Linked DNA regions of Rhodohalobacter sp. SW132. Each later gene encodes a partner of the first gene's protein in a complex. Links are inferred from orthologs where the notes say so. Each region holds a gene or a part of one and is shown in the gene's direction. Other genes may lie near its edges.

What was found. The genes of interacting proteins can lie anywhere in the genome.
Region 2: the proteins of xseA (region 1) and xseB are in contact, whole or in part, in a cryo-EM structure (PDB 8TXR), measured with the Escherichia coli proteins. The link is inferred for Rhodohalobacter sp. SW132 from one-to-one orthologs.

What each region holds. Positions count from the first base shown.
Region 1 is NZ_QUOK01000006.1:192,000-200,620, forward strand. What follows is about bases 3,149-5,955. They hold xseA (exodeoxyribonuclease VII large subunit), read left to right. Parts: upstream 3,149-3,857; coding sequence 3,858-5,054; downstream 5,055-5,955. Other genes in these bases: pgm (phosphoglucomutase (alpha-D-glucose-1,6-bisphosphate-dependent)), read left to right, coding at 3,149-3,762; DYD21_RS12980 (hypothetical protein), read right to left, coding at 5,099-5,647; DYD21_RS12985 (trypsin-like peptidase domain-containing protein), read right to left, coding at 5,647-5,955. Also shown: DYD21_RS12965 (filamin/ABP280 repeat domain-containing protein), read left to right, coding at 1-2,001; more of pgm, read left to right, coding at 2,119-3,148; more of DYD21_RS12985, read right to left, coding at 5,956-7,209; DNA repair protein RecO, read right to left, coding at 7,206-7,943; DYD21_RS12995 (RND family transporter), read right to left, coding at 7,986-8,621. UniProt on the Escherichia coli protein: Bidirectionally degrades single-stranded DNA into large acid-insoluble oligonucleotides, which are then degraded further into small acid-soluble oligonucleotides.
Region 2 is NZ_QUOK01000001.1:911,343-916,951, reverse strand. What follows is about bases 1-2,702. They hold xseB (exodeoxyribonuclease VII small subunit), read left to right. Parts: upstream 1-1,103; coding sequence 1,104-1,301; downstream 1,302-2,702. Other genes in these bases: dxs (1-deoxy-D-xylulose-5-phosphate synthase), read left to right, coding at 1,313-2,702; DYD21_RS03890 (DNA internalization-related competence protein ComEC/Rec2), read left to right, coding at 1-1,066. In the rest of the region: more of dxs, read left to right, coding at 2,703-3,235; DYD21_RS03875 (hypothetical protein), read right to left, coding at 3,304-4,038; tRNA preQ1(34) S-adenosylmethionine ribosyltransferase-isomerase QueA, read left to right, coding at 4,530-5,531; DYD21_RS03865 (6-bladed beta-propeller), read right to left, coding at 5,609-5,609. UniProt on the Escherichia coli protein: Bidirectionally degrades single-stranded DNA into large acid-insoluble oligonucleotides, which are then degraded further into small acid-soluble oligonucleotides.

The sequences.
Region 1 (8,621 bases):
GGTACGATTCAGCTGGATCCTGAGAAATCCAAATACGATGAAGGGGAAGAAGTTATTATTACGGCAACAGCAGAGTCTGGATGGAGATTTACAGAGTGGCAGGGAGATCTTACAGGCACTTCAAACTCTCAGACTGTGGAAATGTTTGACGATATAGAAGCTACCGCTCTTTTTTCAGAACTTGAAGAGCCTGCACTTTCTATTCGTCAGCAGCCGTCTGAAACTACAGCCGGTGAAGAGATGTTCCCTGCACCTTCCGTTGTGCTAACGGATGAGGTGGGCAATCCAGTTGAGGGAACAGAAGTCATAGTTTCTCTAAACAAAAATTCATTCAGTTCAGAATCTGAATTATCCGAAACAACGAACAGCGACGGTATCGCTGTGTTCAACCAGTTAATCCTCAACACAGCCGCTTCAGGATACGTTTTATCATTTGAAACAGACAGTGACGAAATTTCGGCCATTTCTTCCAGACCGTTTACTATTGTTGCCGCTGAAGGTGACGCAGCGAACAGCAGTGCAGACGTTCCTGACGGATCTGTGACATCCCCAACCGAAATTACCATCACCGTTCTTGACCGGTTTGAGAATAAGGTTTCCGGAGTTTCCAGTGATCTTGCGGTATCCATCAGCGGAGCAAACAACGCAAATGCGGAGATTACAGAAACTGAAAACGGCATCTATACTGCATTTTACACACCGATGCAGACCGGGACTGATGAAATTTCAGTAACGCTTTCCGGTGAATCAATCTCTGGCAGCCCGTTTAGCAGCGATGTAGCCGCAGGCCCGCCGGATGAAATGCAGGTCACACAACAGCCTGAAAATACTGTTGCGGGAGATGCAATTTCTCCAGCTCCATCGGTTCTTGTAACGGATGAATTTGAGAATCCGGTTTCAGGAGTATCTGTGTCTGCTGAGTTGTCAGGAGCGTCATTTACATCAAATTCTGAAACCACTGCAGAGACCAACAGTGAAGGAGTTGCCCGTTTTGAATCGCTGATTATTCATACAGCCGGAAATGGGTATAGAATTGAATTCTCTGCAGAAAACCTGGTACAATCTTCCAACAGCTTTAATGTGACACCTGCACAACCAGATCTCGCCTCTTCAACTGCAACAGTTCCGGATGGAGTTGCCGGTTCGGTTACTGAACTTAGAATCACCCTGGTTGATGCGTTTGATAACTCTGTTAGAGGGATGTCAGAAAATCTATCTATAGAAATTACGGGTGCAAACAGCCGGTCACTAACGCCAACAGAAAGTAATGATCCTGTCGTATACCTGGCTGAATACAGGCCTGAGCAAGCCGGAACCGATCAAATTGAAATTCTGTTTAATGGTGACCCGGTGGCTGACAGCCCGTACACAAGCGAAATTTCTCCTGCAGATATCAGTCCATCCGTTTCAACAGTAACAGCTGATCCTCTCGCTCTGTCCCCCGGAGAATACTCAACTGTAACCATAGAACTGCGGGATGAATTTGATAATCCGATTAGCGGTCTCGGGGATAGTGATTTCACAGTAAGTTTAGGAGAGGAAACGAACCGATCATCAATTGAAGAAACATCATCGGCCGGGGTATACGAATTTGAATTCACAAGTGAAATAACCGAAACCGTCAATGTATCCATTTCTGCAAATGGAGTGAACCTTGAGGATGAGCCGGAAGTTGAATTTCATCCGCCCATTCCTCACGAAATCATCATTGAGGTTCAGCCGCAAAATTCCAGGAGCGGAGAACCCATTGAAGGTCCACCGACCGTCCGGGTTGTTGATTCATCCGGGGACGGCATTCCTGATATTACAGTAACGGTATCTACAGAACGGGGTCAGAGCTTTGACTCTGGCACTTTAGTTGTACAGACAAACAGCGATGGAATAGCTGTTTTTGATGACCTTGTGCTCGTAACAACCGTGCGATGGTTTAACCTTGTATTTTCAGTAGATGAAGTTAATGATGTTGTTTCAGACCGATTCAGAGTCTCTTTCCGTTTTTGATTTACAGAAATACAGCACACATTAATCTGTCTCAAATTTGCCATTTATGTGATTATACTTCATTTTTAAGGCTTGTAGTTGCAGAAAAATCCATCACCAAAAATGGAGTACATAAAAGTGGCTGAAGACTCATTTGCAGGAAAAAAAGCACCCTATTCCCTACTCGAAAATATTCCGCGGCTTGTCGCATCTTACTATAGCCGGGAGCCAGATCCCAACCAGATTGAACAAACTGTATCATTCGGTACATCCGGCCACCGCGGCACTTCGCTGAACAATACGTTTAATGAAGATCACATTCTATCAGTCAGCCAGGCCGTTGTCGACTATCGAAATAAAAACCGGATTACCGGTCCGCTTTATCTTGGGATGGATACTCATGCGCTATCGGAACCGGCACTGATATCTGCCCTGGAGGTATTTGCCGCTAATAACGTTGAAGTCCGGTACCAGGAAGGTTTTGGGTACACACCAACCCCTGCCGTTTCACATGCAATACTGGCCTGGAATCGCAACAATCAAAATAATAAAGCCGATGGCGTGGTTATCACCCCGTCACATAACCCGCCTTCTGACGGAGGGTTTAAATACAATGCAGTTCACGGTGGCCCTGCCGGTTCCGACATCACCAAAGAGATTGAAAACCGCGCAAATGCATATCTTGAAGAACAACTCACGGGTGTTCGGCGAACTCCTCTTGAAAAAGCACTTCAAAAAAGCAGCACTAAACCGTTTGATTACGTTACGCCTTACATATCAGATTTAAAAAATGTGATTGATGTAGAGGCGATCAGCAAATCGGGACTTAAAATTGGCGCTGACCCAATGGGTGGATCAGGCCTTGCCTACTGGGAACCGATCGCCGAAATGTATAATCTCAATATCGATGTGGTGAATAAAGAGGTGGATCACACCTTCCGCTTTATGACGGTAGACAAAGATGGTAAAATCCGCATGGACTGCTCCTCCCCTTACGCCATGGCAAGCCTGATTGGGCTCAAGGATAAATACGACATCGCATTTGGCAATGATACCGATTTTGACCGGCATGGAATTGTAACCAAAAGCGGGCTGATGAACCCAAATCACTATCTTGCTGTTGCCATTCAGTACCTGTTTCAGAATCGTCCGGGCTGGAGCAGTGACGCAGCAATTGGCAAAACTCTTGTATCCAGCAGTATGATCGACCGGGTTGCAAAATCAATGGACCGCAGACTCGCTGAAGTTCCCGTTGGATTTAAATGGTTTGTAGACGGTTTGCTCAACGGAGAATATGGTTTTGGAGGTGAAGAAAGCGCCGGTGCGTCTTTTCTGAAAAAAGACGGGACGGTATGGTCAACCGACAAAGACGGAATAATTTTAAATCTTCTCGCTGCTGAAATCACTGCAAAGACCGGGAAAAATCCATCTGAACATTACGAAGAGCTGGAAACTCGTTTTGGCAGCCCCGTTTATGAACGGCTCGATGCACCGGCAACTCTTGAGGAGAAAAAAGTACTTTCCAACTTATCACCTGACCAGGTTCAGGCGAATGAACTGGCAGGTGAACCGATTCTTAAAAAACTGACCCGTGCGCCCGGAAATGATGCTCCGATTGGCGGACTGAAAGTAGAAACCGAGAACGGCTGGTTTGCCGCCCGCCCCTCGGGGACGGAAGATATCTATAAAATTTATACCGAAAGTTTTAAAGGGAAAGATCACCTGAAACAGATTCAGGATGAAGCCATCGCCATTGTAAACTCTGTTCTTGGTAAAACGTAAGAATCCGCCCTAACATTAATCTTCCAGCTGGAACATGACCGGGTTTCATTATGTACCCGGTCATTTTTTTATCTTTTTCAATCCATAGTTTTTTCATGGCAGACCAGATTCCTTTCTCATTTGATGTTGCTACAGTAACTGATATCACGAACCAGATCAAACAGATCCTTGAATCAAATTTCAGGGATGTTTTGGTAGAAGGCGAAATCAGTAACGTAAGCCAAAGCCGCAACGGCCATTACTATTTCACTGTGAAGGATGATCATGCCCAGCTTCCGTGTGTGGTGTGGCGCTCAACAGCGCAGCGAATGGATGTGGAACTCAGTGATGGCCAACAGGTGATCCTTGGAGGAGATATCCAGGTTTATGCCCCTCACGGGCGTTACCAGATGATTGTGCGCCTGGTTCAGCAGGCCGGAATGGGGCGGTTGCAGCAAAAATTCGAGGAACTTAAAAACAAGTTACAGAAAGAAGGCCTTTTTGATGATGCACACAAAAAACCGCTGCCTCCATTTCCAAGTAATATCGGTGTGATTACCTCTTCAACAGGTGCTGCCTTTCACGATATCCGGTCCACGTTTGAACAGCGATGGCCGCTGGCTACTCTCTATCTCCATCACGCCAGCGTGCAAGGCTTAAATGCCGCCGGGGAGCTGGCAGATGCTATTCAAACGCTATCTGAACATCCGGATATTGAACTTCTGATAATCGGACGTGGTGGCGGCTCTCTCGAAGATTTATGGCCCTTCAATGAAGAAAAAGTTGCGAGAGCGATTTACAACTGCCCGATCCCGATCATAAGTGCTGTGGGCCATGAAGTTGACTTCAGCATCAGCGATTTTGTTGCCGATGCTCGAGCCGCAACTCCAACCCAGGCAGCAATGATCGCTGCGCCGGATATCAACGACCTGCGAATGCAAATAGACGATTATGCTCATGGAATTGAGGTCCATCTGAAACAGAAAATTGATCGATATAAAGAGTATGTGCACCGGCTCGGACATTCACATGCCCTGCTAAAAGTACAAGACAGGATCGTACACATGAAACGAACAGTCGATACGCATCAGCGTACACTTCATCACCTGCAGCAGAAAATACGGCTGAATAAACGTGCTAAACTACAAGAAATCCTTCACCGCCTTGACAGAAAAAATCCAAATGAACCGATGGAGAGAGGGTTTTCCCGCGTGTGGCAAGGCGAAACCTGGATTCGTTCTCGGGAACAGTTTGATGATGGTTCTCCTCTGAAAGTAGAATGGCAGGACGGTGAAAAAACGATTACACCTTAATAAATCATGGAGCTGTTATGTGATGTGATTAACATCATTCCATTCTACTGAACCTGGTGTTCGTTCAGTGCAGTTGTAAATGTGTTATGTCCAAGTGCGCTGCTCACACGATTCAACGCAACATCATGATCCAGTGTAACCATAATATACACCTGGTGCACCGAATCGGATGTTTCGAAATGCTCTTCAGTAATTTCTATATCATCTATTAGTGAAAAATCCTGGACTGCATTTCTTAAATCAAGAATAAAAGCAGCATTTTCAAATTCCGAAACACCTGCCTGTTCAGCCTGTTCCACTCTCACTTCCTCAACAAATTGATCGACGGCAAATCTCAGATTTGCAATAGCTTGTTGAACTGCCTTTTCCCGTGCATTATCCCGGGATGTTGCTGCAGAAAGGCCAATACCGTTAAATCCGGCTGAGTCTGAATAGGATCTGTTGTTAAAGTCGTACCACTCTGGCCGGTTTATTTCTTCTGTTACTTCTACTTCGTCCGGAACGGTCTCTTCATCATCAATTGTAGTTTCAACCGTTGTACACGCGGAAAAAAGCAGCGCCAGCAGAGTAATATTAAGAAAGAGTGATTTCATCAGGGAGTGAGATTATAGTAGCCTACAGAGCCTTGTTCAGTTTTTATCTTTAGTTGTACGGATGTCTGATTACGAACTGCCCGGCTGAAAAGTTGTTCCATTTGATCGCTTCCGGTCAACTCCTCTCCGTTGATTTCCACAATTTGTGATCCAACCGGCACTCCTCTTCTGTGTGCCGGGGAGTCCGGGCTGATCTCCTCGATATAAAAATCGAACTGATCAGGATCTTGCGGGGATGAGAGCCCCTGAACCGTTAAACCAAACGGTTCAAACAGATGAAAAGAGATCCCGGAGTTATCGCCGGGAGCCGGACGCTCTTCGTAATATGGTTCATCCCGGGGTTCAATTTGTTGTTGATTATTTTGTGAAAGCTCTTCAGGTTCGGGTTCGGGTCGTTCAAGTTCTTTAAGTTCTGCTTTGATCTCGATTGTTTCACCATTTCGCCAAACGGTGAGTGTTATAGAATCACCCGGACGAAACATTGCCACTTTTTCCTGGAGCTGATTGGATGCATTTACCTGCTGGTCGTTCACGCCAAGAATTACATCAGAAGCTCTGAGCCCCGCAATTCCCGCAGCACCAGAATTATCTACATCTGATACGTACACTCCACGAATTCGATCTAATCCGGTACTCCGGACAAGATTACTGTCAACTGAACGAATCTGTACACCAAGCATTCCTCTGCGAACCGCTCCATGCTCTATAATATCCGTAGCGACTTTCATAGCAAGATTGCTGGGAACTGCAAAACCGTACCCCTGGTAGCTTCCGCTTTGAGTGGCAATAGCGGTATTGATGCCAATCAGTTCACCGCTTGTATTCACAAGAGCCCCGCCACTATTACCACGGTTGATTGCAGCATCGGTTTGAATAAAGCTTTCAATTCTGAGAAGATCATTGATGATGTCCACTTCCCGTCCAAGTGCACTCACGATACCCGCAGTTACTGTTGATTGAAGTCGGAACGGATTTCCGATTGCCATCACCCATTCGCCCACTTCCAGGTAGTCGGAGTTACCAATAGTAGCATGTGGAAGCCCAGAACCATCTATTTTGATCACGGCAAGATCCGTGCTTGGATCACGGCCAACAACTCTCGATTCAAAGCTTCGTTTATCTTCGAGTGTTACTGTAATCCCATCCCGGATTGCGTCTTCAACCACGTGATTGTTTGTGAGAATATATCCATCCGAAGAAATAAGCACACCGGAACCCACCGTTTGTGCTCTTGGCGGCATGAAACGACGCCATATGGAGCTATCTTCTTCCTCTTCACCCTCTCCCCGAAAATTCTGATTTCTTGTCGGTACGATGGTTTCGATGTAGACAACCGTAGGCGTTACATTCCTGGCCACAGAACGAAAAACAAATCGATCATCAATTTTTTCAAGATCTTCATTGGTCCAGACCGGTACATCGCTTCGGTTTACTTCTGTAAAACGAACCTCTGTGAGATCAACCGCAGACATATCCTGCCTGAGAAACATTACGATCATCCCGATGAGGATACCGATAAGAATCATGAGAATGCCGGATAGTAATCTGTTGCCTGAATTCATTTCATCAAAAGTTGTTCGAAAATCTTATCTGATTTCCGAGGTTTGATACCTTCGATATGGAAGGTAAAGTAGCGATCTAATATTGCGATCAATTTTTTTATTTCTCGTGAATCCATAACGATTCGCAACACGGATGCGTTTGTAGAATGCAGGGTTTTTTTAACAAACGCAAACTGGCCGGACGTCAATCTTTCCGAATGTTCATCCTCCGGCTCTTCGGAAACGGTTCCAGAGCGTATGTTGATAAATCCGCTGTCCCCGCCAGTGCTGTTCTCTGAAGGCTGAATTCCCACGCCAATGTATTCTGCAAGGCGTAGTTGTAAATAAGGAAACAGCAGAGCAGGTATCTCCTTTTGTTTATCGGCCCAATTCAGAAAAGTTTCAAGAAATCGATAAAGTTGTTCATTTACTTCATTTTCATGAAGAATTTGCCCGGTAAGCTCCATTGCAGACATAGTGAGAGCCATTTTCTCCATATCTACACGAAGTGAGTTCAGTTTGTGAGTATATGCAATATCTGAAAGTGTCTGAACAGAACGGCTCTGTTTGTAAAAAAACACGGTTTCCACAAGCTGTCCCGGAACCAGAAATGCGGCGAATTTACTTTTTGGTTTTCGGGCTCCCTTAGCAATTACAGCTACTTTCCCTTTTTCAAGTGTAAAAATCGTAGCGATAATGCTCGACTCGCTGTAGTCGACGGTTCTAAGTACAATTGCTTTGGTTTTAACCAGCATATCGCTTTGAATTAACCGGCCGGATAAAGGTTCGAAATTCCGTTAATCTTCGGACCGGTGATTGATCAGGTTTTTATCCTCCAGAAACTGAACCATCGCAGGCAGAAATGTTAATGCCGAAAGCAGCGTCATTCCAATCCCGATCACAGCCATAATTCCTATCGACTGCAGCCCCGGATGTACCGTAAAGAGAAGTCCGGCAAATCCAAGCATAGTCGTAAAAGATCCTATAGTGATATGCTGTCCCGTGCTTGAAAGAACATTCCACATACTTTTTGATCCCTCATCGCGGTACCGATGAGCAAGGTGAACGCCGTTATCGCAACCAATACCTAAAATAGCCGGAAGTACTACCAGATTGTAAAAATTGAATTTTAACCCAAAAATCAGTTGTATGCCAAACAGCCAGAGTAAACCAATTACCAGCGGGATCAGGGCAATCAGTGTCCATCGAAGCGACATAAACGAGAGTGATATACATATAAACACGATAATGAATGTAGCAATCACCATGTAAGGGCTCTCGGTTCTCATCAGGTCGAGCATTGTGGCTGCTACTATCGAGGTGCTTCCTGCATGATAGGTTTTACCGCTTTCCAATGTTATATCTGAGAGCTCATCTTTGAAAGCGATTGACTTCAATCCATCTGAGAGTCCCTCATTCGGATATACAATCAC
Region 2 (5,609 bases), on another replicon or contig:
CATATCGGAGTGGATGATCGTGCCGGTACAATGGGTGTTGCAGTGGATCGGTTCGGTAGCGTTCTTTTTCGGAGATGAATTGACGGGATATGTATCGATCGAAAATCCATCAATATGGCTGTTTATGATATGGATAACAGGAATTTTGGGCTGTGCAGGAATAAAATATCCCAGCGTACGATGGAAAATGCTGATTCTGCTGCTGCTCTCCATCAATTTATTTTTGATAGAGAAAATCAAAGTAAAAACCTCCACACCGGAACTGATTGTTACCGTACTTGATGTGGGGCAGGGGGATGCCGTACATATACAGACGCCGGGGGGCAGGCATTATTTTGTGGATGCCGGCAGATGGAACCCGATGGGAAACAGCGGGGAAAGAGTGCTTATTCCTTTCCTCGAACATTATGGAATCAGAAAACTGGATGGTGTAATTTTATCTCACCCTCACGCTGATCACATAGGCGGATTACCCTCACTAATGCGCCATTTTCCGATTGACGCAATATATCACAGTGATTACCCGTATGATTCAAGGTTGTATGAAACGTATAACCGGCTGGCTGACGAATTAGAAATTCCGATAGTTGATGTTTTATCAGGCGATATGATCGAACTTGACCCGCTGACACGGATCTTTGTGTTGGGCCCGGAAAAAGATGTGCCGCCGGATCGCAATCCTAATAACCATTCACTTTCATTTAGGTTGCAATATGGAGAAACGTCATTTCTATTTACAGGCGATGCGGAAGTAAACCAGGAGAGGCAACTGGCTGAAAGATATGGAGATTTTCTTGATGTTAACTGGCTGAAAACCGGCCACCACGGAAGCCGGACAAGCTCCACACCCATCTTTATCGAGCAGGTGCGACCTGAAATTGCGGTCACGTCTGTAGCCTTTCACAACCGTTTCAGTCATCCAAATCGGGATGCAGTGTTAAACGTTAAACAGGCCGGGGCAAAAAAATATTTCACAAGCCTGTCGGGAGCCCTTATATTTAGTTCGGATGGTGAACAGATCAGAAAAAAAGAAATAAAACAAAAGGTATCTGCGGTTCTCAAATGAAATCCCGCCTGCCGGAAGAGTCTCACAAACAGAATAAATGAACGAAGCGGAACGCCCGAGCTTTGAAGAAGCTTTAACACAATTGGAAGCCATAGTCGAAAAGCTGGATGACGAGGAGATAACACTCGAAGAATCCGTTAAACTTTACGAAGAAGGCTTAAAACTCTCCAAAATCTGCAGTGCAACGCTGGAAAGCGCAGAGTTAAAGATCGAGGAGATCGAGAAGAAGAAATAAAGACCCCATATATGGAAAGCTACAAACCGGTTCCGGGCCCATTGCTTGGCAAGATCAACTCTCCTGATGATCTGAAAAAGCTGAAACCTGAACAACTTCAGGATCTGTGCGATGAACTACGTGAGTTTATCATTGATACGGTATCAGTCTATGGAGGCCATTTTGGTGCCAGCCTGGGTGTGATTGAGCTCACGGTTGCCCTTCATTACACGTACAACACACCAACCGATAAGCTGATCTGGGATGTGGGTCACCAGGCATACGGACATAAGATTTTAACGGGGCGGCGCGAGGATTTTTATACAAATCGAAAATATAAAGGCCTGTCAGGTTTTCCCAACCGCTCCGAAAGTGAGTATGATGCGTTTGGTGTGGGTCACTCCAGTACATCGATCTCTGCCGGGCTCGGAATGGCAATTGCCCGCGATCTTGATAAATCAGGCAAAAAAATTGTTTCTGTAATTGGTGACGGTGCCATGACGGGCGGAATGGCATTTGAAGCGATGAACAACGCCGGTGCTCTCAAATCGGACATGCTCGTAGTGTTGAACGACAACAATATGTCGATCGACCCGAATGTAGGAGCCTTGAAAGAGTATCTGGCAGAAATCACTACCACGAAGACATTTAACAAGCTGCGTGACGAGATTTATGATCTTCTCGGGCACCTGAAAGGCGCGGGTGAAAAGATGCGGAAAGTTGCATCAAAACTGGAACGCGCCGCTACTGCTGCAATTACCCCCGGAGCACTCTTCCAGGCACTTGGATTTAAATATTATGGTCCGGTAGACGGCCATAACGTGGATGCACTCCGTCGCCATCTTGAAGATCTCAGAACCGTATCCGGGCCGAAACTGTTGCACATTGTTACCGTGAAAGGGAAAGGGTTTGCCCCTGCAGAACGCGAACAGACCAAATGGCACGCGCAGAGCAGTCCGTTTGATAAGATTACCGGCAAATCGCTGCCCCAAAAAACCACAAGCAGCAATCAGCCGCCGAAGTACCAGGATGTATTTGGTGAAGCACTTGTTGAGCTTGCGGCGAAAAACGAAAATATTGTGGCGATGACACCCGCTATGCCCAGCGGATCGAGCCTCTGGCCGATGATGAAAACATTTCCGGATCGAGCGTTTGATGTAGGTATTGCCGAGCAGCACGCCGTTACGTTTGCGGCCGGACTTGCAGCAGAGGGGAAAAAAGCTTTTGCTGCACTTTATTCCACATTTTTACAGCGCGCCTACGACCAGGTAATTCACGACGTGGCGATCCAAAATCTTCCTGTTGTTTTCTGTATTGATCGTGCCGGACTTGTGGGCGCTGACGGGCCAACGCATCACGGTCTTTATGATGTAAGTTATTTGAGGGCGGTGCCTAACCTGATTGTATCCTCCCCGATGGATGAGCAGGATCTTCGTGATATGATGTACACGGCGTCTGAATATGAAAATGCCGCCTGGGCAATCCGCTATCCCCGGGGCCGCTCAACCGGTATGGAGGTCCGTGAGGAATTCAAGAAAACGGAAATCGGAAAAGGAAGGGTTATCCGGGAAGGTGGAAAAGTAGCGGTACTCAGTTTCGGGCCGATCGGTAACTATGTGTCTGAAGCCACCAATACACTCGCTGCAGAAGGCATTGAAACCGGCCACTTTGATATGCGCTACGCCAAACCGCTGGATACGGAGATGATCGATTATGTACTCGCCAGATACGATCAGATCATCACCATTGAAGATGGTACAAAGCTCGGCGGATTTGGGTCAGCCGTGGCAGAATATGTGGCAGAGAAAGGTGTGGGCGTTCCTGTAAAAATAATGGGTACACCCGATACCATCATCGAACACGGCACCCAAAGAGAACTGCACGACGAAGTGGGACTTGGGCCGGATGGGATTGTGAAGGAAGTACGAAAAAGGCTGGGTATTTTTGTAGGGTAAATGAGTTAAGAGCCGGCTTTTTCAAGCCGTGACTTTGAATAACCTCAGGAAACCCCTCATTTAATCTATCAGCATAATATGCACCATACAAAAACGGCTGTGGCAGATTTATCACGGTCCATGGTGGTTTGAATAGGGTTTTCACTCCCCGAAAGATCTCCTTCCCAATGAGAGAAACGATATCCCGGTTCGGGCGTTGCCGTGAAGGTTACAGTATCGCCGTGATTGTAAAACTCCTTCACCGGATCTATCTCTACATTTCCACTGCCGTCAATAGTAACGGAAAGATCAAACCGCTGTTCAAAATGTGCGGTTACGCTTTTATCTTCATCCAGGAATAGTGATTCAGGATTTTCGCTTCCCGACAAATCGCCCTCCCAGCGGATGAATGTCCATCCATCAGACGGCACCGCATAGAGAGATACGGTTTGACCGTCAAAATCGGTTTCAATAGTTCCCTCCCCCGTGGTTTCAATAGCGATAAGTGAACTGATTTCTTTGAACAGGGCGGTGACCGATTTGTTTTCAGTCATCACCAGGGTCGCAGGGTTGGTTTCACTTTCAAAGTCGCCAGTCCATCGTTCAAATATAAACCCGTCTGATGAGACAGCTTCTATTTGCACTTCTTGACCTTTTACATACTCGATTTCCGCTGGGGTTAACGTTCCACCCTCATCCGGGGATGCGGATAAGGAAAGGGTTAACTGTTCCGGTAGCGTATCATCAAATGAAGATTCAGTAGTATCGCAGCTGTAGATGAACAGAGCCAGTATAATCGTCAGCAATACCAAAATTCTTTTCATAATATGTTTTCCCTTTTATAAAGAGTGAGGTATCAGGTTTAAGGTGTTTATGAAATAATGAAAGAATAAAATCTCTTCCAATTAGATTCTTTAAAGACTTCTATTCATATCATATGATGTAACAAAACCGGCACATGATTGTTGCATGCTATTTGATTAAAGGTGGGCTATTACATAGATGTTCACAAAACTGTCCAAAACGTGGATTCCAATAAGGTGAATGGATAAATTGTATTTCTGCCATATATTTATTCACGCAGAGACGCGCTGATTCATCCGCTGATTTTCGCAGAAAGTATTCTATTCATTCAGGAGGTATCAGCATATTCCGCGATATACACAGCGAAAATCTGTAAAAAACAGAGCTGTTTCTGTAGTAGGGGGTAGAATTATAATTTGACCAGCTATGAATTGTGCTTCTCCCAAAAGGTTTCTATGGATTTCTCTATTTTCATCAGGTTATAAAGCACAGATCATAAAAACACAGAATTTTGTCCTTTACATTAGACGACTTTGACTACAATCTCCCGGAAGAGCTCATCGCCCAAAAACCGGCAACCCCGCGTGACCATTCAAGACTGCTGGTTTACAACCGGGAAACAGGTGAAATCACCGACGACTATTTCTACAACATCGGTGATTATCTGCCGCCTGATACATCTCTTGTCGTAAACAACAGCAAAGTTGAAAAATGCCGCCTGCTGTTTAATGACGGGAAAGTGGAGATTTTTGTCACCCGGGCGGTGAATAATCGTGTGGTGGAGGCGATGGTCCGTCCCGGGAAGAAATTTCGGTCGGGAAAAACCGTGGATTTAACTGATGAACTTTCTGCAAAAACCATCAGTATAGCTGACGATGGAATTCGCACGATTGAGCTGAGCCACCCGCTGGATCACCCGGTGGTAACTCCGTATAAACACACGCCGTTTCCGCCTTATATTGAACGGGACGAATCTCTTTCGGAGCGATATCAAACCGTATACGCAAAAGATTCAGGGAGTAAAGCTGCACCTACGGCAGGCCTTCATTTCACGCCGGAGCTGCTGGAAAAACTGGCCGCGCAGGGAATCCGTAAAAACGAGGTTACGCTCCATGTTGGGCTGGGTACGTTTGCGCCGGTAAAGGCTGACAGGATTGAGGATCATATCATGCACAGCGAATGGTATCAAATCTCGCAGCAGCAGGCAGATGCGCTAAATAAAACGAAACGGGTTACAGCGGTGGGAACCACGAGTGTGCGTGTGCTGGAATCAGCGCCAAAAGAGGAGGGTAGTTTTATCCCGTGCTCGGGCGAGACCGATATTTTCATCACGCCGGGATATACATTCAAATCGGTGGATCACCTGATCACCAATTTTCACCTGCCGAAAAGCACACTTCTAATGCTGATTGCGGCATTTACGGGATTTGATGAGATGAAAAAAATCTATCAGCACGCGATACAACAGAACTATCGATTCTACTCTTTTGGTGATGCTATGCTGATTTTGTGAAGTATGAACGTATTCGCAATTTATGGTTAGAAGAGTTGATAATCTGCTCAGAAAAGACGGTTGGGTTCGGTTTATATT